2 regions of the Lacticaseibacillus jixiensis genome follow, and region 2 is predicted to be linked to the other one. Evidence: predicted binding sites of a transcription regulator. Region 2 holds the regulator's gene; the other holds the start of a gene.
What was found. The regulator HrcA, encoded in region 2, represses chaperone genes, less so after heat shock. The targets are predictions, from matches to a motif close to TTAGCACTCNNNNNNNNNGAGTGCTAA.
Positions count from the first base shown of each region.

Region 1 (12,318 bases), 150 kb from region 2:
GGGTGCGGCATCATACCTAACACATTGCCGCGAGCATTGGTCAAGCCGGCAATGTCGTTGCGGCTGCCGTTAGGGTTATGCACATAGCGAAACACCACTTGCTGGTTGGCTTCGATTTGGGCCAAGGTTTCATCATCAGCGTAATAATTGCCTTCGCCATGCGCGATCGGCAGACTGATGGTTTGCCCTGCTTGATATTGGTTGGAGAAGGCCGTGGTGTTATTGACCACCACCAACGGTTCTGGTTCGCAAATGAATTCAAGGCTGGTGTTCCATTGCAAGGCCCCTGGCAACAAGCCGGCTTCCGTCAAGATCTGAAAGCCGTTGCAAATGCCCAGCACATACCCGCCAGCTTCAGCAAAAGCCTTCAAAGCCGTCATGACCGGCGCAAATTTGGCAATCGCGCCGCTGCGCAGATAATCACCATAAGAAAAGCCGCCTGGTACTAACACCAGATCATAGCCATCCAGGCTGGTCGCGTTAGCCGAAACTTTAGTCGCATCTTGCCCGGCGATTTCGCCAACTGCCCATAACAGATCATCATCGCAATTGGAGCCAGGAAAGCTTAAGACGGCTGCTTTCATGCAGAAACCTCCTCTAAGGTGAAGCGGTATGCTTCCATGTTGACATTGGCCAGCATCTGATCGCATAACTGATCAACTTGCTGCTCGACTGCGGCTTTGTCGCCTGTCAACAACACTTCGAAGTATTTGCCAACGGTGACGTCTTTGACGTTGTCTTGGCCAAGCCGGCTCAAGGTGTTCTTGATCACTTCGGCTTTAGGGTCTAGGACACTTGGCTTGTAGTTAACGAAGATCTTGGCTTTATACATGTTGGACTCCTTCTTTCAAGCGAGCGAGGACAGAAGCATACACAGGCGTCAGCGGCCCTTGGTCTTTGCGGAAAACGTCTTTATCTAATGACTTGCCGCTTTCTTCATCGACTAAGCGCATGTTATCTGGGGACAATTCATCGGCTAACACCAAGGTGCCATCAGCCAAGCGGCCAAATTCCAACTTGAAATCAACTAACTTGATGCCAATGGCTTCAAAACGCGCTTTGAGGTAGGCATTGACTTGATCTGACAACTGATGGATCGCAGCAATCGTGGCTTTATCCGCATAGCCTAACGCAATGGCTTGTTCGTCGTTGATAAACGGATCGTCCAAGGCGTCTGACTTGTAGAAGAATTCATGCACCGCCGGATCTAACGCCATCAAATGCGCAACTTGGAATTTGCGCTCAAAGCTGCCGCTGGCATAGTTGCGTACCACCGCTTCAAGCGGAATCATGGTGCATTTCTTAACCAGCATCGTGGTCTCATCCAAAGTCTTGAGATAATGCGTCGGGATCGTGGTTTGGTTGAGTTCTTCAAACAACAAGCTGGAGATCTGACGGTTGAGTTTGCCTTTGCCGTCGATTTGGACCTTCTTCTTGCCATTTAACGCCGTGGCTTGATCCATGTATTCGACCCATAACACTTGCGGGTCATCTGTGGCATACATCGTTTTGGCCTTACCGGTATACAGCAGTTCTGTCTTCTCCACTAGTCTTTCTCCTCCAATTGCACCTGTTTAAGTAACGTGTCCACATCTTCGCCCAGCACGGTGAGATGGCCCATTTTGCGTTGTGGGCGGATCTGCGCTTTGCCATAATCGTGCATGTGCCATTCAGGATGATGCGGCCAAGCTTGCCGCGCCAAGGTGAGGTCAGCGCCTAACAAATTGCGCATCACTGCCGGCTGCAGCTGCTTGATCTCAGGAATCGGCAAGCCGCAAATGCTTAAGATATGCGCGTCAAATTGCGAAAAGTTGCACGCTTCGATCGAATAATGGCCGGAATTATGGGGACGCGGCGCCAGCTCATTGACCAAGATCTGATCTGGCGTTTCAAACATCTCAATGCCTAACACCCCGCGCAGATCCAACGCCTCAGCAATCGTCGTCGCCAACTCGCTGACTTGCTGCTGCAAGGCGGCACTAACGCCTTGCGCCGGGGCGATGGTGGTATGCAAGATATGGTCTTGATGCCGATTCTCCACTACCGGGAAAATGCGCACGGCATCGTTACCGTCGCGGGTGACCATCACTGACAATTCGCGTTGGAACACCACGCGCCGTTCAAGAATACATGGGCCTTGAGCCGCCAATTGCTGACCTTGAGCAAAGTCAGCCTCAGAATTGATGTCGAGTTGGCCATGACCGTCATAGCCGCCAGTGGTCGTCTTAAGGATGGCTGGCATCCCGACTTGCGCCACAGCATCAACCAGCGCTTGGGCATCTGGTACCGCGGCAAAAGCGGCTGTAGGAATGCCGTGATCTTGCAAAAACGTCTTCTCGCTGATGCGCTGGCGAGTCAGCGCCAACAAGCGCGTGCCTTGAGGTAATTCGGCAAAAGCTTGCGCCTGCTTAAGGGCCGCTAAGTCGACATTCTCAAATTCATAAGTCAACACATCGCTGCGCTTGGCCAATTGCATCAATGCCTCAACATCAGCGTATTCGCTTTGAATCTGAAAGTCGGCCACTTGCGCTGCAGGCGCGCTTGGCGTCGGGTCTAAGACGCCGACGGTATAGCCCATTTGTTTGGCGCTTTGGGCCAGCATCCGGCCGAGTTGACCGCCGCCGACGATGCCGATCGTCGCTGGTGGGACGATGGTTTTAATCATCGAGCAAGGCCTCGCTTTCTGTCGCTTTGCGGGTTTGTTCAGCGCGAAAAGCGGCTAATGATGCAGCCACTTGACCGTCAGTGACTGCCAAGATGCTGGCAGCAAACAACGCACTGTTGGTGGCACCGGCTTCACCAATGGCCATAGTGCCCACTGGTACGCCGCCAGGCATTTGCACGATCGACAGTAACGAATCTAGCCCGTTTAATGTTCGGGTTTTGACTGGAACCCCGATCACCGGCACCGTGGTATTTGCCGCCAACATTCCAGGTAAATGCGCAGCCCCACCAGCACCTGCAATAATCACCGCAATGCCATTGCTGCGTGCCGACTTGCCAAACTCTGCCAGTGCATCAGGCATCCGATGCGCCGAGATCACGTGCTTTGTGTACGGGATCGCCAGTGCTTCTAACTGCTTGGCAGCCAACTGCATCGTCGGCCAATCCGAGCTGGATCCCATCACGATTGCCACTTTCAAACTCGTCACCCGCTTTCTTATGATATTTGTAGTCTAGCACGCGTTCTCGCCAAAAACAACCCGTTTTACGCACGAAATGCCATTGAATTAATTGTAATGTTCGTGTTTTGACAAAAATCAATGCATGACAAAGCCGCTGGGAGATTTTCCACAGCGGCTGACATCGATAATGTTCGGTTAATGACAAAAGCATCGGATTCGCCTTAGTCATATTCGCAAATTATGGGCAGTGGTCCATGTGGTTTATTCAAGTCGTTGACAGCTTGAGTTGTCCGACCCGATCACGATACTTAACACCAAAGTTTTGCTGGACTGCTTTCTACCACCAATTTTGTCATCTCGATACTTGCAAGGAGTCCAGCATAGCTATGCATAACAGCAGAACAGTCACCCTACCCTCAAATCAGATGATTGGCCACAAACGGCCGGCTTACATCCATTGAGTGGAGGACAGGCATTGCGTAGGCGCGCGGGGCAAGCGTCGGTCAGGCCGTGAAACGATCAGTGCAGAAAGACAAGCGGGCTTTGCTTGTCTTTCTGCACTGATCGCGGCAAGAATCGAGACGGGCTGGTGAGCGCAGCGAGCGCCTGGCTCGATTCTTAGGTGGAAAACGCGCGATTTTCAGCGCGGTTAGAACCGGCCGCACCGCCTGCGCCGACGCTTGCCCCGCGCGCCGAAGCAATGCCTGTCCGGGCCTAGGCCAAGACGTGAATCCGCGCTTTTTACGCTGTGGTCTTCGTCGAGCTGCGCAGCCCAACGCGGCGTGATATAAGTCGTGACGCCAATTGGGCATAAACCGCCCAACTGTCATCCCGCCTTATATCCACCGCTAAGTGCGGGCTGCTCCGCTCTGGGGACACAAAAAAACCGCCTGCATTTGCAGACAGCTTTTCTTGATTTTACTTGGTGAATTCTTCAACCAACTTCTTGTTATCGTCGTTGGTCTCGGATTCGTTGATGGCTTTGTCAACCAAAGCCTTCATGTCTGCAGTCGACAGCTTCTTCATGAGGCTGCGGACCTTTAAGACACTGGTAGCGGACATGGAGTATTCATCCAAGCCCATCCCTAACAACAACGGTACCATGATCGGGTCGCCAGCGGCTTCCCCACACATGCCGGCCCACTTGCCTTCGGCGTGGGCGGAATCGATGACGTGCTTAACTAAGCGCAAAATCGACGGGTTGTATGGCTGATACAGGTACGACACATGTTCGTTCCCGCGGTCAGCAGCCATGGTGTATTGGATCAAGTCGTTGGTGCCAATGGAGAAGAAGTCAACGTGCTTGGCAAATTGATCAGCCAAAACAGCAGCGGCTGGGATCTCCATCATCATCCCGAGTTCGATATCGTCGGCAACTTTAACGCCGTCGGCAACCAGCTTGGCCTTTTCTTCTAAGAAGATGGCTTTGGCGGCTTCGAATTCTGGAACAGTGGCGATCATTGGGAACATGATCCCCAACTTGCCGAATGCACTGGCCCGCAACAAAGCCCGCAATTGCGTGCGGAAAATGTCATCGCGGTCCAATGAGATCCGAATCGCCCGATAACCCAAGAATGGGTTCTGTTCTTCAGGTAATGGCAGGTATGGCAAGTGCTTATCGCCGCCGATATCCATCGTACGAACAACCACTTGCTTAGGACTCATGGTTTCCAAGACCTTCTTGTAGGCCTCGAATTGGTCATCTTCAGTCGGCAATTCGCTGGAGTCCATATATAAGAACTCAGAACGATACAAACCGATTGCTTCAGCGCCGTTGTCCACCACACCATCAAGGTCTTTAGGCGTGCCGATGTTGGCGGCGATGGTGAAGTGCTTGCCATCAGCAGTCAACGTTTCGGCAGACTTCAAGGTTGCCCATTCTGCCTTTTGTGCGGCATAATCAGCTGCTTCTTGCTTTGAAGCGGCGATTTGTTCAGCACTCGGCTCAACGGTGACATCCCCAGTCAAGCCGTCAACAGTCAGCATCTGACCTTCCTTGACGTCTTGGGTGATGGATTGGGTCCCAACTACCGCTGGGATTTCCAATGAGCGTGCCATAATCGCACTGTGCGCCGTGCGACCGCCAATATCAGTAACGAAGGCTTTAACGTACTTTGCATTCAACTGCGCAGTATCACTTGGCGTCAAGTCGTGGGCAACCACGATGACTTCAGAATCGATCAAAGCCGGAGATGGCAATGAACGGCCTAACAAGTGTGCCAAAACACGCGTGGTGACGTCGCGGATATCTGCGGCGCGTTCTTGCATGTACGGGTTATCCGTCATGGCTTCAAACATCGCGACAAACGTGTCAGCGACATTCTTTAAGGCTGCTTCTGCATTGATCGCATCATCTTTGATTTTGCTTTCAATGGCACCGGTGAATTCTGGGTCGGCTAAGATCATCATGTGTGCGTCGAAGACTTGTGCTTCTTCTTCGCCTAAGGATTCTGCCGCTTTATCACGGATCAGCTTCAAGTCGCTGGTACTTTGCTCTAGCGCAGAATGCAGACGCTGAACCTCAGCGTCTGCATCCTTAATAGAAGTCTGATCAAATGACAAGTCAGGTTGCACCAACATGTAGGCCTTCGCAGTAGCGATGCCATCACTAGCGGCGATCCCTTTGAGTTGCTTTGTCATTAGTCAGAGAGGCCTTCCTTCTTCATGGTTTCTTCGATAGCGTCGATGGCTTCTTTCTCATCAGCGCCTTCAGCGGAGATGGTCACATCAGCACCTTGGCCAACACCCAAAGACATCACGCCCATGATGGACTTCAAGTTAACGCTCTTGCCCTTGTATTCCAAGTTAATGTCGGCGTTGAACTTGCTTGCGGCTTGTACCAGAAGGGTTGCCGGACGTGCGTGGATACCTGTTTCTGCAATAACATTAAATTCGCGTTTTTCCATGAGTAATCTGCTCCTTCGTCATTTAAAAAAATTTTAGCCGAATAGAATGAACACATTCTATCTCCTGTAAACCTTACCATTATTCCGTTTCCACGACAAGTCTTAATCGTCTTGAATTGGCCGATAATGATAGGTAATGGCGCCTAAGCGCCCTGCGGTGCCGACGATCTCTTTGCGCGCGGGATAATTGGTCCATGCCGCACGGAAAGCATTGAAGGTCTCTGGGGTGATCTCGATTTGAGACAACTCCCCTGACCGCAGTTGATCCATCATCTGCGTGTAGTCTGGATCCAAATAGTTGCCCCCTTTCGTCCTACTGCTTTACAATAGCATTAAGGACGTGATCAAGCAACTAAAAAGCCGCACCAGCAAAGGCTGAACGCAACTTTTTAGCACTCTTAGGGCTAGAGTGCTTGCATTTTGGAAATAGCCGAGTATACTGAGCTTTGGTCAGTGAAGGTCAGTAACCTAAGCTTCACTACAAATAGCCACAGCTCTTGGTTGTGGAAAGAAAGGTCGTGACAATATGCTTTGTGAGAACTGTCATCAGAATCCAGCAACGATCCACTTATATACCAGCGTCAATGGTACGAAACAAGAGATCAACCTTTGCCAAAACTGTTACCAGCAGTTGAAGCAACAAGCAGGAGGCAGAATGCAACCAACCAATGCAAATGATCCGTTCGGCTTTAACAGCCTTGACGACATTTTCAAGGCGATGAGCCAAGGAATGGATCAACAAAACCCACAACAGCAACAAACGCCACCGACACAAGCCGGCAACAACGGTGGCGGCGGCAATCGTCGCAACAATGGCAACTCTGTGCTCGGCCAATTCGGTGTCAACTTGACTGCCAAAGCCAAAGCCGGTGAAATCGACCCTGTGATCGGCCGCGATGGTGAAATCGCCCGGGTCATCGAGATCTTAAACCGCCGCACCAAGAACAACCCGGTTTTGATCGGGGAAGCCGGGGTCGGCAAAACGGCGGTCGTTGAAGGCTTGGCCTTGAAGATCGCCAATGGTGACGTCCCTGTCAAGCTTCAAGACCGGCAAGTCATTCAACTGGATGTCGTGTCTTTGGTTCAAGGTACCGGGATCCGCGGTCAATTCGAACAGCGGATGCAACAACTGCTCAACGAATTGAAGAACAGCCCTGACACCATTTTGTTCATTGATGAAATCCATGAAATCGTCGGTGCCGGCAACGCTGAAGGCGGCATGGATGCCGGCAACGTCTTAAAGCCAGCCTTGGCGCGTGGCGAACTGCAGCTGGTCGGTGCCACTACCAACAATGAATATCGTCAAATCGAAAAAGACGCCGCCTTGGCTCGCCGTTTGCAGCCAGTGACGGTTGATGAACCAAGCCCAGAAGAAACCATCGAGATCTTGCATGGCATTCAGAAGCGCTACGAAGACTTCCATCACGTGAAGTACACCGAAGACGCCATTCAAGCGGCGGTCAACTTGTCTAACCGCTACATCCAAGATCGCTATCTGCCAGACAAGGCCATTGACTTGCTTGACGAATCCGGCTCCAAGAAGAACTTGACCATTCAAGTCGTTGACCCTAAAGCCTTGAAAGCCAAAATCGACGATGCCGAAAAGCAGAAGCAAGCCGCTTTGAAGCAAGAAGACTATGAGAAAGCCGCCTTCTACCGCGATCAAGTCAACAAACTTGAGCAAATGCAGAAGGAACAAGCCGACGCTGACAAAGCTGACACGCCTACCGTCACCGAAAAAGACATGGAAAAGATCGTCGAGCAGAAAACCAACATCCCAGTTGGCGAACTCAAGGCCCAAGAGCAGCAACAGCTCAAAGACCTTGGCCCGCACCTCAAAGCCAATGTCATCGGCCAAGACAACGCCGTCAACAAAGTGGCGCGCGCCATTCGCCGCAACCGCATCGGCTTCAACAAAACCGGCCGCCCGATCGGCAGTTTCTTATTTGTCGGCCCGACTGGGGTCGGCAAGACGGAATTAGCCAAGCAATTGGCTAAGGAACTCTTTGGCTCCCAAGAAGCGATGATCCGCTTTGACATGTCCGAATACATGGAGAAATTCTCGGTGTCCAAGCTCATCGGTTCGCCTCCAGGCTATGTGGGCTATGAAGAAGCTGGCCAATTGACTGAACAAGTCCGCCGCAATCCTTATAGCCTGATCTTGTTAGATGAAATCGAGAAGGCCCACCCAGATGTCATGAACATGTTCTTGCAGATCTTGGATGACGGGCGCTTGACTGATAGCCAAGGCCGCACGGTATCCTTCAAAGACACGATCATCATCATGACTTCCAACGCCGGCTCCACCGACGCGGAAGCCAACGTGGGCTTTGGTGCATCGCTTAACGGCACGCAACACTCTGTGCTTAATCAGTTAGGCAACTACTTCAAGCCGGAATTCCTGAATCGTTTCGATGATATCGTGGAATTCAAGTCTTTGACCAAGCCTGATTTGATGAAGATCGTTGGCTTGATGATCGCTGATACTAACGCCAACATTCATGACCAAGGCTTGACCATCAAAGTCACCGATCCGGTCAAAGAGAAGTTAGTTGAGCTCGGTTATGATCCTGCCATGGGCGCTCGCCCGTTGCGGCGGGTCATTCAAGAACAAATCGAAGATCGAGTAGCAGATTACTACCTCGATCATCCTAAGGCTACCGCTTTGGAAGCGCGGATCGCCAATGGTGAAATCGCCATTTCCGAACCTGCTGCTGAATAACCTTCAACCACGCATATCTTTGATATGCGTGGTTTTTTTGGCTTCGTAACGGGATTTGGTCATTATGTGGGGATTTTTTATGCAGGTTGTTGCCGCGCTTGTTGCCTGGATGCGCTAGAATTGGGGTTGAGCCAATAGTAAGCGCTCCCAATCTACAATGAGCTGAGCGGCGGGGCATGCCGCTCCTATGTTTCGGGCAAAACGTGTTATAATTATCGTAAGACAAGAAAGCGGCAACAGTGAAAGGATGTGTTTGGCGATGCGATTGATCGATATCACCAACAGCTACCCGCATCTGGTAGCGCAGCAGTTAGCACACACGGATACTCAGTATGTGAAAGTCTATTCTCTCGGTGCCACCACGGTGGTTTACACCCAGGCACCGACACATGATGAATTGTTGTTCACCAATGAAACGCGCAACGTTCAAGACCAAGAGTTGCGCTTCACCTTACAGAAGTTGACCGGCGTCAGTCTGGAAGACGTGACCGTCGTACGGGGGCCAAAGTTAGCTGAGATCTCCTTGAACTCGCAGCAACGCGCTTCCGAAATGTAGATCCCTATTGGAGTTTTGCCCATGAGTTTGCTTACGCGCATCAAAACCTGGCTTGCTGCGACCACCGCCAAACCGGTGCGTCGGGCTGGTTCTTTGAAACATCCCCATGAACCCGCCCCATCGCGGCCCGATTCTCGCCTTGATCCCTCACCTCACAAAGTTCATGACCTGCCGCCTGCTACTGGTATGGTCGACACCCGGGTCCAAGTGCGCGTCTATTATCAAAATGTCACTTCGCATGTTAACTTGCATGACCCGATCACCTTGCATGGTCACACTGGCGATCCCTTGCCGATTACTTGGCAGGTGATCGCAGGTTTTGTGTTGACTGAAATCAGAAATTTTACCCAAGTTTTCCCGGCCAATAACCAAGTGATTTGGTGTGGCTACACCCCACGCGTGGCTGGTCCGGTGATCGTTTATCATCGCGACAGCAATGGCCATTTATTGCAGGTGCCTGAACTCTTGCAAGGCGTGTTGAATCAAAGCTATACGGCACAAGCTTTGCCAGAGTTTGCCGAACATGTTGTGGGGCCAACCACTCAATCTGGTATGTTCACCCAAGCAGCGCAGAGTCTGCGCTTTTCTTACAATCTGACGCCGCTTGAAAGCGGTCAATTGCCAGACGACGCTTTCATTCAACTGCAAACGGCCAAACTCGCCTATCCTCAACCGCTGGCTGGCGCACCTTATGCCAGTCAGCTGCCGGCGCACACCTATTGGCGCGTCTACGCGGTGATGCGTGATACGTTAAATCACACCGTGTGGTTTAACGTCGGCGGCAGCCAATGGATCACCGCCGACGCCACCACCGGCGTGGCCTCAGATCCTTATTTGCCAGACCCAACGCCATTGGCTTTGCCGCATCAATTATTTGCCAGTGACGAACAAAGTGTGCACCTAACCGGCACTGTTTTAGGCGACGCCACGGTGTGGGCAGAACCTTATGGTCAAATGCATGAAGCCCGCCTGCTTGAAGGCACCGCGGTGACCATCAACACTGTTGTCACCTTGACCAATGGTGCTGTGTGGTATCAAGTGGCATCCGGCGGTTATGTGTTGGCTACTTTCATCACCATCGACCAAAGCGGCCACACGCCTGCTCAACCGCAACTGCGCTAATCACCTCATATGAGTACTCGAGGCTGAGACATAAAGCGCTGTTAGCCACTCGCACAAGCGCCCAGGTACCACGATTCTGCACTTTGAATCGCGGTATCTGGGCGTTTGTGTGACATGGCGTTGCTTTATGTCTGGCGACTATGGGGATTATGTCCCATTCCCGTTTGTGTTTCTTACAAAAAAAGCCACCGCAATGGCGGTGGCAAGGGTGACCCTTATTTGGCGTAGAATGGAACGGCGCCTTCAATGGCTTCAGCCAAATCTTCACTGTATGGCGCAATGGTCAAGCCCAGCTCTGGATCGGTGCCGAACTCTTTAGCCAGCAGCCCTAATTGATCAAAGAATTCGTCTTGATCATCGCGTTGCGGCATATCCAACACGAGAAACAGCGACTGTTCATCGCCCATAGTCAAGGTGCGCAGCCAAGCACGCTGCACCTGACCGTCAGCAACGAATTTATCGACCCATGCTTCAAGCAGGCCATCTGGCGCTTTGAGGCCGTCGCCGATATGCACTGGCGTATCAGCCGCTTCTTGGCGTTGTTGGGCTTGGTGATGCAAATCAACCAAGCTTTCGCGATCCATGGTGATGTTATCTTCGAAAGGATTGATCACCGCGCCGGCAACATCTTCATTGCCGCCAACCAAACGTACCAAATCCGTGAAGTCCACGGCGATTGGGACACTTTGATCGACAGTTTCTTGATTGCCGTTATCTTGCCACTGATTCAACAGCGTTTGCGCCGCTTGCCAATCCGTGAAGAACGGCTGGAATGTTTTGTCGTCAGCCCCGGTCAATAGCGGAAACTGTAATTCAACATTCTGGTTGAAGTCCAAGTGCCCATCTTTGGTCAGCGGGATCTCAGTCTTGCTCATGCCAAAAGTGATCAAGTTGGCATGTTCGATCAACTCTTCTAAGAACGCACTCATATTCGCATCATCTTGCTTCAGCGAAAATGTGCGCCACAAGCCTAACAGATCATCATTGGTGACTTGATGCACTGGATTAACATTGTTGTCATGTGCAGCGTCGTCATCTTGTTGGTTACCAAAATTAAAAATAGCCATGCGATTTATCCTCCTGAAGCTTACAGTTTAGCAGTCAATGTCACATCTGGATATTTATCAGCGAACCAGCGCAAAGCGTATTGGTTCTCAAACAAGAACAGCGGTGCATCGTGCACGTCTTTGACCAACAAATTACGGGAGCTGGACATCTTCTCATCAAGCTGCTCAGGATCGATCCAGCGCGCCACCCGGCTGCCGATCGGCGTCATTTCGACTTCAGAATTATATTCATTCTGCATCCGGAACTTGAACACTTCAAACTGCAGCTGCCCTACAGCCCCTAAGATGTAATCGTTGGTCGAATAAGTCCGGTACAATTGCACCGCTCCTTCTTGCACCAATTGTTGCATCCCTTTATGAAAAGACTTCTGCTTCATTACGTTCTTGGCGGTCACCCGCATAAACAGCTCAGGCGTAAACTGCGGCAAGGCTTCGTATTCAACCGGCTGCTTGCCGGCGTAGATCGTGTCGCCGATCTGGAAGTTGCCGGTATCGTACAACCCCACGATATCACCAGCCACCGCTGATTGCACCGCTTCGCGCGAATCAGACATGAATTCCGTGGCGTTGTTCAACCGCAACGGCTTGCCGGTTCGCGCTAAGGTCACATCCATGCCGCGGGTGAACTCGCCGGCACCGATGCGGACAAAGGCGATCCGATCGCGGTGCTGCGGATTCATGTTGGCTTGGATCTTGAACACAAACCCTGAGAAATCTGACGCCGTCGGCAGTACCACACTGCCGTCTTGCATGGTATGCGGGCCTGGTTCAGGCGCCATTTCAACGAAATGCTTCAAGAACGTCTCGACGCCGAAATTCG
Region 1 covers NZ_BAAFPR010000006.1:159,848-172,165, forward strand. The annotation lists gene purQ (phosphoribosylformylglycinamidine synthase subunit PurQ) at 1-584, opposite strand, end outside; gene purS (phosphoribosylformylglycinamidine synthase subunit PurS) at 581-832, opposite strand; gene purC (phosphoribosylaminoimidazolesuccinocarboxamide synthase) at 825-1,547, opposite strand; gene purK (5-(carboxyamino)imidazole ribonucleotide synthase) at 1,547-2,665, opposite strand; gene purE (5-(carboxyamino)imidazole ribonucleotide mutase) at 2,658-3,143, opposite strand; gene ptsP (phosphoenolpyruvate--protein phosphotransferase) at 4,044-5,765, opposite strand; gene ACGG90_RS05850 (phosphocarrier protein HPr) at 5,765-6,031, opposite strand; gene ACGG90_RS05855 (hypothetical protein) at 6,134-6,325, opposite strand; gene ACGG90_RS05860 (ATP-dependent Clp protease ATP-binding subunit) at 6,558-8,753, shown strand; gene ACGG90_RS05865 (DUF1827 family protein) at 9,013-9,309, shown strand; gene ACGG90_RS05870 (MucBP domain-containing protein) at 9,331-10,431, shown strand; gene ACGG90_RS05875 (SseB family protein) at 10,647-11,498, opposite strand; gene ACGG90_RS05880 (peptide chain release factor 3) at 11,519-12,318, opposite strand, start outside.
Region 1: ACGG90_RS05860 (ATP-dependent Clp protease ATP-binding subunit) is a predicted target of HrcA. The motif match lies at 6,421-6,447, and genes of this name have one in related genera.

Region 2 (12,318 bases):
ATGATGAGCTGTATCGGCCTGATGTGATGTATCTTAGTAATGAAGGAAGTCGTTGAAATGCAAGTGATCGATATTCATCCCCCGTTAACTGCCACTCCAAAAGCGCCTGTCGTCTTGGCGCTTGGTTTTTTTGATGGGGTGCACCGCGGGCATCAAGCGGTGATCAACCGCGCGCGCCAAATTGCCGATACCAAGCACCTGCCGCTTGCGGTGATGACTTTTGATATTCATCCGGCAGTGATCTACCAAGGTGTACCTGCAGATTCAGTCCATTACCTGTCGCCGCGGCTGCGTAAAGTGGCGCTGATGGCGGATCTAGGCGTGGACACGCTGTATTTCGTCCACTTCACGCCGGAATTTGCGGCGCTGGCACCGCAAGCGTTCGTTGATCAGTATCTCGTCGGCTTACACGCCGACACAGTCGTTGCTGGCTTCGACTATACTTATGGCGTCAAGGCGGTCGCCAACATGACGACTTTGCCGCAGTATGCCAAAGGCCGCTTTGACATCGTCACCGTTGAAGAACACATGGAAAAAGCAGAGAAGATCTCGTCAACGCGGATCAAACACGCCTTAGATGAAGGCGACGTTGATTGTGCCAACCGCTTATTAGGCTATCATTATCAAACCACTGGCATCGTCGTACATGGCGAAGCACGCGGGCGGACGTTGGGTTTTCCCACCGCCAATATTCAAACGCCGAATAACCAGCGCTTGCCAGGCATTGGCATCTACACGGTGAAGATGCGCGTTGGCGCGCGCTGGCTGCCGGGAATGGCGTCAGTGGGCCGCAATGTGACTTTTGGCGCCGGTCGGGCGGTGACCTTGGAAATCAACTTGTTTGATTTCGATGAAGACATTTATGGCGAACACGTTACTGTGCAATGGGAGCATTATTTGCGCGGTGAAATCAAGTTTGCCGATGCTGCCGGGTTGATCGATCAGTTGAACCAAGATCGTCAGCACAGCTTGGCGTGGCTTGCGGAGGCGCATTAATGGCAGGAGCGTATATTCATATTCCATTCTGCGAACATATTTGTTATTACTGTGATTTCAACAAGGTGTTTATCGAAGGCCAACCCGTTGACGATTACGTTGACATGTTGCTGCTTGAAATGCAGAAAGTCATGGCAGAACACCCTGAAGAAAAGATCGAAACCGTGTATGTCGGCGGCGGCACCCCGACGACGCTGACGCCGGCGCAACTGGATAAGCTGTGCGTCGGGATCCGCGAGTATTTGCATTTTGATCAAGGGGAGTTCACCTTCGAAGCCAATCCCAATGACTTGCAAGACACCGCCAAGCTCCAGGTACTGCATGATAACGGCGTCAATCGCTTGTCCATCGGCGTGCAAAGCTTCGATGATGAGATCTTGAAGCGCATCGGGCGCATCCACCGGGTCAAAGATGTTTATCAAGCCATTGCCAATGCCCGCAAAGTGGGTTTTGATAACTTATCCATCGACTTGATCTTCCGCTTGCCAGGCCAAAGCCGCGACAATTTCTTAAAGAGCCTGCATGAAGCACTGGCTTTGGACCTGCCGCATTATTCAACGTATTCACTGATCTTGGAGCGCAAAACGATTTTCTACAACTTGATGCGCAAAGGCAAGCTCACCTTGCCCAGCCAAGACGTGGAAGCTGATATGTACCAAGATGCCATTGATTTGATGCACGCCAACGGCCGCGAGCAATACGAAATCGCTAATTTTGCCAAGCCGGGTTTTGAATGCCAACATAACTTGTTATATTGGCAGAATGCCCATTACTTCGGTTTCGGCGCCGGGGCGTTCGGCTATATTGGTCGTGATCGCTACCACAATTTCGGCCCGATCCAGCAATATCTCGCGCCGCTGCATGAAGATAAGCTGCCGGTGATCGAACATCACTTGGTGCCGCTTGAAGAGCAAATCGAAGAAGAAATGTTTCTTGGACTGCGCACCAGAATGGGTGTCAGCCGCCAGCGCTTTGCCCAGCGCTATCATCTCAAGCTCGAAGATGTTTATGGTGAATTGGTGCCGAACTTGGTGGCTCAAGGCCTGATGCAAGACCTTGGCGACCGTATTAGGTTGACCAACAAAGGAATGTTTTTAGGCAATGAGGTGTTCCAGCAGTTCTTGTTGGATGATCCATTGGTGTAAACCATAAGCTGTCGCACTGGGCGACGGCTTATTTTGGCAAAGGCTTATCAGACTTAAGGCGGTTGCGGCGCGGCGCATGATTGGCGATACTGAAACAAGGCATGACGTGGTGTTGATGGCGATAACACTGGGATTTTTTCGCAATTTAGCACTCTGGGGGTTGACTATGCTAACGGTGGTTGCTAGTATAGTAATTGTGAGTTAGCACTCAATCAGTGTTAGTGCTAAGAAGAGGGTGGCAATATGTTAACGAAACGCCAGCTGCTCGTCTTAAAAGAGATCATCCGGAGCTTCACGGAAACCGGCCAACCAGTCGGGTCTAAGACTTTGATGGCAGAATTGCCGATCCATGTCAGCTCGGCAACGATCCGTAACGACATGGCGGCACTTGAAGAAGCAGGCTTGATTACCAAGACCCATAGCAGTTCCGGACGCGTGCCTTCAACTAAAGGCTACCGCTACTATTTGGACAACTTGGTCGAACCGGCGCAAGCAGCACCGGCGGAAATCGCCGCGATCCAACAAGGCTTCGGCGGACATTTCTACAAGATCGATGAGATCGTTGAGCAATCAGCGCGGATTTTGTCGAATCTGACCAATTACACGGCGATCACCTTAGGCCCGGAAGTCGCGAATCTGCGCTTAACCGGCTTTCGGATGGTGCCGTTGGGCAACCATCAAGTGATGGCGATCTTGGTCACTAACAATGGCAATGTGGTCAACCAGTTGTTCACCTTGCCAGGAGAAATCGATACTGACGAAGTCGAAAAGGCGATCCGCATCGTCAACGATCAACTTGTCGGCTTGCCATTGAGTCAAGTCGCTCAGAAGCTGCAAAGCGACGTGCCGGCCTTGTTGTTCAAATACATGGCCAGCCCCGATGGCTTCTTGGATGTGTTCGGCAGCGTCTTGAAACAAGCCGCTGCTGAGCGCTTCTATGTCGGTGGCCGCTTGAACTTAATGGATTATCTGGATGATTCTGATGTGCGCCGCGTCAAGCAGATCTTCTCCTTGATCGATGACGACACAGGAGATATCAATCAATTGATTGGTCCGGTCAAGCCTAGCAACACCGTCCATGTGCGCTTGGGCCACGAGTTGACGCCGGAGGTACTAGACGACTTGAGCTTGATCACCGCCAGTTACTCGGTTGGCGACCACGGCACCGGCATGATCGCCTTGCTGGGCCCAACGCAAATGCCGTATTCCAAAATGATCGGCTTATTGGACGCCTTTCGTGAAGAACTGGCCAAGCGGCTGACCGATTATTATTCACACTTTGATGGGTGACCATACTGAATGAAGGAGGCCGCTATGGCTGAAGATAAGAAAGCACCGGAAACCAAAGCAGAATCGAAAGACCAAACAACCAAAGAAACGCCTGAGCAAGCAAAACCAGCAGCCGCAGACGCTAAGCAAGCCGATAAGCAGGCTCAGCCGTCGTTGAAAGACGAAATCGCCGCTGAAATGGCGCAAGATCTCGACGAACAAGTTGATAACGCCGACGTTGATGTGGCGAAGCTGCAACAAGAGCGCGACGATTTCGAAGACAAGTACTTGCGCGCCGCTGCTGAAATCAGCAACATGAACAACCGCTTCAAGAAAGAGCGTGCGACCTTGTTGCAATATGATGGTCAAAAGCTCGCCACTGCTGTGTTGCCTGTGTTAGACAACTTGGAGCGGGCCTTAGCCAGCGCCAAAGATGATGATGATCCGTTGAAGAAAGGCGTCGAAATGGTTTATAGCCATTTAGAGTCAGCCTTAACCGAGAATCACGTTGAAGCCGTACCGGCCGAAGGCAAGTTTGACCCAACCATGCATCAAGCCGTGCAAACAGTGCCGGCAGACGACGATCATCCTAAAGACACCATCGTGCAAGTCTTGCAAAAAGGCTACAAGATGAAAGAACGGGTGTTGCGGCCAGCAATGGTCGTGGTAGCACAGTAAGCCGCCGCGTCGAGCCGCTTCGCTTTGGTATCGTCGAGCTGCGTGGCGCAACGCGGGTGCAGCTAGCTACGTCAGCGTACTCGAGGCAAGAAGCGCCTCAAGCACGCTGACTAGGCTACCTGACCCGCTAAAAGCGCGCCGCTTCGCTCTGGTATCGTCGAGCTGCGCAAAGCACGCGATTGTGTGTAAGTTGGCTCAAGCTTATGGCAAAACCGGCCATCAGCTTAAGCCAGCTTACACACATCGCTAAATTCGCTTTGCTCCGCTCTGGTTCACTTGCCGGCGCCTGGCAGGCTATGGCAATTAAAATTAGTTAATCAAAAATTTAGAAGAAGGTATGACAATGAGTAAAGTTATTGGGATCGACTTAGGGACCACCAACTCCGCTGTTGCGGTGCTTGAAGGTGGCGAACCGAAAATCATCACCAACCCAGAAGGCAACCGTACCACGCCTTCCGTCGTTGCGTTCAAAGACGGCGAGATCCAAGTCGGGGAAGTCGCAAAGCGTCAAGCGATCACCAACCCAGACACCATCGTTTCCATCAAGCGGCACATGGGTGAAGCAGGCTACACGGTAAAAGTTGGCGATAAGAACTACACGCCACAAGAAATTTCCGCGCAGATCCTGCAATACATCAAGGGCTTTGCTCAAGATTACCTTGGTGAAGATGTGACTGATGCGGTCATCACCGTGCCGGCTTACTTCAACGATTCTCAGCGTCAAGCAACTAAAGATGCTGGTAAGATCGCCGGCTTGAACGTTTCTCGGATCGTTAACGAACCAACTGCTTCTGCCTTGGCTTATGGCTTGGACAAAGGCGACGCCGACGAGAAAGTCCTTGTTTATGATTTAGGCGGTGGGACTTTTGATGTTTCCATCTTACAGCTTGGCGATGGCGTCTTTGAAGTTTTGTCCACTAACGGTGATACACACTTGGGTGGTGACGATTTCGACGACAAGATCATCAACTGGTTAGTCGACGAATTCAAAGCTGAAAACGGCATCGACTTGTCCAAAGACAAGATGGCCATGCAACGCCTCAAGGACGCGGCTGAAAAGGCTAAGAAGGATCTGTCCGGTGTTTCGTCCACTCAGATCTCCTTGCCATTCATCTCCGCTGGCGCCAACGGTCCGCTGCATCTGGAACGGACTTTGACTAAGGCCAAGTTTGACCAAATGACTGAAGACTTGGTTGAACGCACCAAGGTCCCAGTTGACAATGCCTTGAAAGATGCTGGCTTGACTGCTGCTGATTTGGATAAGGTCATCTTAAACGGTGGTTCGACTCGGATCCCAGCTGTCCAAGAAGCCGTTAAGAGCTGGACTGGCAAAGAACCTGATCACTCCATCAACCCTGATGAAGCCGTTGCCCTTGGTGCTGCTATCCAAGGCGGGGTCATTTCCGGTGATGTTAAAGATGTTGTCTTGCTTGATGTAACGCCATTGTCCTTAGGTATTGAAACCATGGGCGGCGTGTTCACCAAGTTGATCGATCGCAACACCACGATCCCAACTTCCAAGTCCCAAGTCTTCTCCACTGCCGCTGACAACCAGCCAGCCGTTGATATCCATGTCTTGCAAGGTGAACGGCCAATGGCTGCTGACAACAAGACGTTGGGTCGCTTCCAACTCACTGACATCCCAGCTGCCCCTCGTGGCGTGCCGCAAATCGAAGTTAAGTTCGACATCGATAAGAACGGTATCGTGCAAGTTTCCGCTAAGGATATGGGCACTGGCAAGTCTCAAGACATCACGATCAAGAGTTCCAGCGGTTTGTCCGATGAAGAAATCGATCGCATGATGAAAGAAGCCAAGGAAAACGAAGAAGCCGACAAGAAGCGCAAGGAAGAAGTCGATTTGAAGAACGATGTCGACCAACTCTTGTTCCAAACTGACAAGACCTTGAAGGACTTGAAGGGCAAAGTTTCCGATGACGAAATCAAGAAGGCTGAAGATGCCAAGGAAGCCTTGAAGAAGGCTCAACAAGATAACAACATCGAAGACATGAAGGCCAAGCGTGATGACCTCAACAAGATCGTGCAAGACTTGACGGTCAAGTTGTATGAACAAGCGCAAAAGGACCAGCAAGCCAAAGGTGCTGCCGGCGCGCAAGACGGCGCTGACAAGGCTGACAAGAAGAGCGGCGACGATGACACCATCGACGGCGAATACTCTGACGTCAACGACAAGAAGTAGTCGTCTGTTCCAAGAGCCAAAGCCAGCTGGCTTTGGCTCTTTTATTGATTAAACAACTGGTTTGGCAGGATGGCGATATTGTGGTATCCTGTATTGGCTTTTGGAAGCAGACTTTAGGAGGCAGTAATGGCAGAGCAGAAAGATTACTATGACACGCTTGGGGTGAGTCGGGATGCCGATGATGCCACCATCAAGAAGGCCTTTCGGCGACTTTCAAAGAAATATCACCCAGATTTGAATCATGAACCTGGGGCAGAAGAGAAATTCAAAGAGATCAACGAGGCGTACCAAGTTTTGTCTGACCCGCAGAAACGCGCGGCGTTTGACCAATACGGTTCCGCAGACGGCCCGCAGCCTGGCCAAGGCTTCGGTGGCGGTCAAGGCTTTGGCGGCTTCTCCAGCCAAGGTTTCGGCGGGACTGGTTTTGATGACATTTTCAGTCAATTCTTCGGCGGTGGGCAGCAACAACGTGCCAACTCACCGCGCCAAGGTGCGGACCTGCAATATCGCATGGACCTTAAGTTCGAAGAGGCGATTTTTGGTAAGGACACCAAGATCTCTTATGATCGCGAAGCCGTGTGTCATACCTGCGGCGGCTCCGGCGCCAAACCTGGTACCAGCCCAGTGACCTGCCACAAGTGTCATGGTTCCGGCTATATTCAAGTGCAGCGCAACACCCCGCTTGGCGCCATGATGAGCCAAGAAGTATGTGACGTCTGCCATGGTACTGGTAAGGAAATCAAAGACAAGTGTGAAGATTGCCACGGCACTGGCCACAAGCAAGAACGCCACACCATCGATGTCAAGGTTCCAGCCGGGGTCGAAGACGGCCAACAAATGCGTTTGCGCGAAGCCGGTGAAGCCGGTACTAACGGCGGCCCTTATGGGGACTTGTATATTGTCTTTCGGGTAGCCGCCAGCGATAAGTTCGAACGCGATGGCGCGACGATTTATTTGAAGATCCCAATCAGCTTTGCCCAAGCGGCATTAGGTGATGCGATCAAAGTCGACACCGTGCATGGGCCAGTTGAGTTGAAGATCCCAGCCGGCACCCAGACGCAGTCCAAGTTCCGCTTGCGGGGCAAAGGCGCACCGCGTCTGCAAGGTTCCGGCATGGGCGATCAAATCGTCACCGTGACGGTGCAAACGCCAAAGAACCTCAACAGCAAGCAAAAAGATGCGTTGATGGCCTTTGCCGCAGCCAGCGGCGAAGACGTCACGCCGCATGAAGGGCGCTTGTTCGACCGCATCAAGAAAGCCTTTGAAGATAAATAGCGTCTACAAAAAACGCGCCTGTGCATCGCTCAGGCGCGTTTTTTTGGTGCTGAGAAAGTTAACGCTGCGCTGGTTTGAAATACCCACGCGGATCTGGTTCATAGCCGAGATGTTGATAATAGTCTTGCGCCACTTCAGAAGCCAGCAAGACATAATTGAGCTTTGGTCCCAAGGTGGCTTCCAAATCAGCCACCAGCGCGCGGCCAATCCCTTGGTGTTGGAAATCAGCGCTGACCGCCAGTTCGGCAATGTAGACGACATCAGTGTAATCTGTCAACGCACGCAACACGCCGACGATTTGATCATCAGCAAAGGCGAGCCGAAACTCACTGCCACCGGCGATCATGCCGGCTAAATGGGCCGAGTCAGTTGGTCGATGCAAACCAGATGCGCTAATGACTTCGCGCAATTGCGCAGTCGTGGGACGCTGATTGATAATTGTCGTCATGGGGTTACCTCCGTTCATGCGCAAAGCGCTAAGAAATTCTTTAGCAGCTGGCGCCCGACTGCCGGATCAGTCATGATCGACTCAGGATGAAATTGAACGCCAAACACGCGCTGGGCATCGTCTTCAATGGCCATGATACTGCCATCATCTGCCACTGCTGTCAACGTCAAGCCTGCAGGGGCCTGATCAACCACGAGTGAGTGATACCGGGCGCCAGTGAATTCATGCGGGCAGTCGGCAAACAAGGCGCCGTGATTCTGGGTGATGATTTTAGACGGCTTGCCATGCATCAAAGACTTGGCGGCCACGACTTGGGCGCCATAGGCTTGGCCGATGGCTTGCTCACCTAAGCACACCCCGAGGATTGGCACTTGCCCGCGCAAGGCTTGGATCATCGCCGGCATGTTGCCGGCATTTTCTGGGCGGCCAGGGCCAGGGGAGAAGACGACACCGGTTGGGTGCTTGGCCACTAATTCCTCAGCGGTGAGATCATCGTTATGCACCACGGTGATCGGCTGCTTGGTTAGTGTGCCCATCAGTTGGTACAGGTTATAAGTAAAACTATCATAATTGTCAATGAGATAGATCATAGCCGCGCCTCCAATGCATCTTTCACACCTGAGATCTTGTTGTTAAATTCTTTGTATTCCAAGCGCGGATCAGAATCGGCAACGATTCCAGCGCCTGATTGCAATAACAGCGTGTCTTGCTTGCGGAAGCACAAGCGAATGCCAATAGCAAAATCCAAATCGCCATTGTAATCAAAATAACCCAATGCCCCACCATACAAGCCGCGCTTGGCCGGTTCCAGTTCGTCGATGATACTCATGGCGCTTTGCTTGGGGGCACCTGACAAGGTCCCAGCCGGCAGCAGCGAATCGATAATGGCCATGGCTGTGGCATCATGGCGCACGGTACTTTCCACCACCGAGCCTAAATGCATCACATTGGCAAACTTCAACAACGCTCTAGTGCGGGTGACGGCGACGCTGCCGAATTCACTCACCGCGCCTAAATCGTTGCGCCCTAAGTCGATCAACATGTTGTGTTCAGCCAACTCCTTCTCAGAATGTTGCAATTCGTAAGCAAAGGCGTCGTCTTCTTCTGGCGTGCGGCCGCGCCGGCGGGTGCCGGCCAGCGGGTAAGTGAACAAGCGGGTGCCTTGCTTTCTGATCAAGGTCTCAGGTGATGCGCCTAGCGCTTCATAATCGCCGTCTTGGAAGTAGAACTGATAAGGCGTCGGGTTGGCAGCAAACAAGCTGGCGGCTTGACTGCGCAGGCTGCCGGAGATCTTGGCGGATTGTTGGTTGGCCATGATCAATTGGAAAATGTCGCCAGCGACAATGTGTTCCTGGGCTTGGCGCACCCGTGCTTCGAAGGTGTCTTCATCATAGGTCATTTCAAGCTTTGAACTAAACGCAAACGGGGCAGGGCGATAAGTGGCGGCGCCGTTGGTGATTTGATCGCGCAAGGCGGCAAGCTTTTCCTGCACGGCGTCAAATTCAGCTTGATCAAGGCCGGCGGTGGGCACGATGTGGCTGATGGTGACGCGCTGTTTGGCGCGTTCATAAGCGATCACCGTCGGAACCACAAAAAGATCAGCATCATCTAATGCATAAGGATCTTCGGCAGTCAGATGCAGATGCTGTTTGGCGTATTGGGCGTATTCGTAGGCGAAATATCCGGCCACGCCACCGGTAAACACCGGCAAGCCAGCCAAGCGCGGGGTGTGCTGCGCCGCTAACAAGCCATCGACCACCGGCCCCAGGGGGGTAGTTTGCGTCGTGGTTTTGCCGGCTTGGCTAATCGTCAACACGCCTTTGCGATAAGTGTAAGTGGCGGTGGTTTCAGCGGCGATCAGTGTGGTGCCTTCGTCTGCTGAGCGCAGCAGCACCGCTTTACGCTCGGTGCCATCAAGCCGATTCAACACGGCCAGGCTGTCAAAGTCAGGTTGGCGGTATTGGATCACGATCGGAACTGCGGGATAATCAGCCAAATATGGTTTCAAAGTTTCAAATTTCATAGGGATGCTCCTTATTAGACTTAAGGGACTAGCAGCACCCGATTTGCCATCGTTTCATGATGTTTTCCTCCAAACAAAAAGTCCGCCCTAAACAAAAGTCAAGGACGGACAATTCCGCGGTGCCACCTGGATTCGCGCAAACAATCTTTGCGCGCACTTGAAGGGTCTAACAACCCTTTGAGAACTGACGTGTCTCGATACGTCACCCCATACTCGACAAGCTTTCCTGGGTGCCCTCGGTGGTCCATTTGATCGTGTGCCACGGCCGCATTCTCAACAACAGCGACTCTCTGTGCGCGCGGCACGACCCATTCTCCACCTCGACGGTTTATGAGCGAACGATTAAGTTAAGATGATTGTACCGCGTGAATTTGAGAATGCAAGCCTAATTTTTAGGCGACAACAAAGCCGCCTTGCAAGCACAAGGCGGCTGATGTTGGCAAATCGTTGGCAAAACCATGCTTTTGCTTCAGCGAGCTGCTCAAGAATGCTTATTTACCGCGAGTATCTTCGTCGTTCATCTTCAGAATGCTCATGAAGGCTTCTTGTGGCACCTCCACAGAACCAACGGCCTTCATCCGCTTCTTGCCGGCTTTTTGTTTCTCCAGTAATTTGCGCTTACGGGTGATGTCGCCGCCGTAGCACTTGGCCAAGACGTTCTTGCGGTAGGCTTTGACTGTGGAGCGGGCGATAACTTTGTTGCCAATGGCTGCTTGAATCGGCACTTCGAATTGCTGGCGCGGGATGGTTTGCTTCAAGCTGGCCACGATTGCCTTGCCGCGTTCGAAGGCGAAGTCTTTGTGGACGATGGTGGACAAGGCATCCACGGCATCCCCGTTAAGCAAGATATCCATTTTGACCAAATCAGAAGGGCGGTAGCCGGTGATTTCATAATCCAAGCTGGCATAACCTTTAGTCGAGGATTTCAAGTCATCAAAGAAATCGTAGATGATTTCCGACAAAGGCAGGTTGTAGATCACGTTGACGCGGTATTTGTCCAAGTAATCCATCGTCACGAACTCACCACGCTTGCGTTGGGCGATTTCCATCACTGGGCCAACATAATCGTTTGGCACCATGATGCTGGCTTTGACGTAAGGTTCGCGGATCTCTTTGATTTCACTGGCTTCTGGCAACTCGGACGGATTGTCGATGGTGATGGAAGTGCCATCGGTTTTGTCGACTTGATAATCCACACTCGGGGCGGTCATGATCAAGTCCAAATCAAACTCGCGCTCCAAGCGCTCTTGGACGACATCCATGTGCAACAAGCCTAGAAAGCCCACACGGAAGCCGAAGCCCAATGCTTGTGAGGTTTCAGGTTCAAATTCCAATGACGCATCGTTAAGCTGCAATTTCTCCAAGGCGTCGCGCAAGTCGGTGAACTTGGCGTTGTCGACAGGGAAGACCCCGGAATACACCATCGGCGTGATTTGACGGAAGCCTTCCAAGGCCTTCTGCGCCGGGTTGTTGGCTAAGGTGACCGTATCGCCAACGCGGGTGTCTTGGATGGTTTTGATGCTGGCGGTGATGTAGCCCACATCGCCGACCATCAAGAAGTCGCGCTTGACGGCTTTAGGCGACATTACGCCAACTTCGGTGACTTCAAACTGTTTGCCATTGGACATCAATTGGATCATGTCACCGACTTTGACGATGCCTTCTTTGACCCGCACCGCTAAGACCACCCCGCGATAAGAATCATAGACTGAATCAAAGATCAGCGCTTCTAGCGGCGCATCCAAGTCGCCGCTTGGGGCAGGGATGTCTGATACGATGCGCTCTAAGACTTCTGGCACGCCTAAGCCGGTTTTAGCTGAGGTCAATACGGCATCTGAGGCGTCTAAGCCGATCATCTCTTCGATTTCTTCTTTGACCACGTCTGGTTGGGCGCTGGGCAAGTCGACTTTGTTGATGATAGGCACGATTTCCAAATCGTCGTCTAAGGCCAAATACACATTGGCTAGCGTTTGTGCTTCAACGCCTTGCGCCGCATCGACTAACAACAAGGCGCCTTCACACGCTGCCAAAGAGCGCGACACTTCATAAGAGAAGTCCACGTGTCCCGGTGTATCGATCAAGTGAAAAATGTACGTCTCACCATCTTTAGCCTTGTAGTGCAATTCCACGGCGTTGAGCTTGATGGTGATGCCGCGCTCGCGTTCCAGCGCCATGTCGTCTAAGACTTGCGCCTGCATGTCGCGCTTGGCGATGGTGTCCGTCAGCTCCAAGATTCGATCCGCCAAGGTCGACTTGCCGTGGTCGATATGCGCGACGATCGAGAAGT
Region 2 covers NZ_BAAFPR010000006.1:7,819-20,136, reverse strand. The annotation lists gene truB (tRNA pseudouridine(55) synthase TruB) at 1-56, shown strand, start outside; gene ribF (riboflavin biosynthesis protein RibF) at 58-996, shown strand; gene hemW (radical SAM family heme chaperone HemW) at 996-2,141, shown strand; gene hrcA (heat-inducible transcriptional repressor HrcA) at 2,385-3,431, shown strand; gene grpE (nucleotide exchange factor GrpE) at 3,456-4,088, shown strand; gene dnaK (molecular chaperone DnaK) at 4,432-6,285, shown strand; gene dnaJ (molecular chaperone DnaJ) at 6,412-7,560, shown strand; gene ACGG90_RS05165 (GNAT family N-acetyltransferase) at 7,619-8,008, opposite strand; gene ACGG90_RS05160 (anthranilate synthase component II) at 8,023-8,598, opposite strand; gene ACGG90_RS05155 (anthranilate synthase component I family protein) at 8,595-10,031, opposite strand; gene lepA (translation elongation factor 4) at 10,523-12,318, opposite strand, start outside.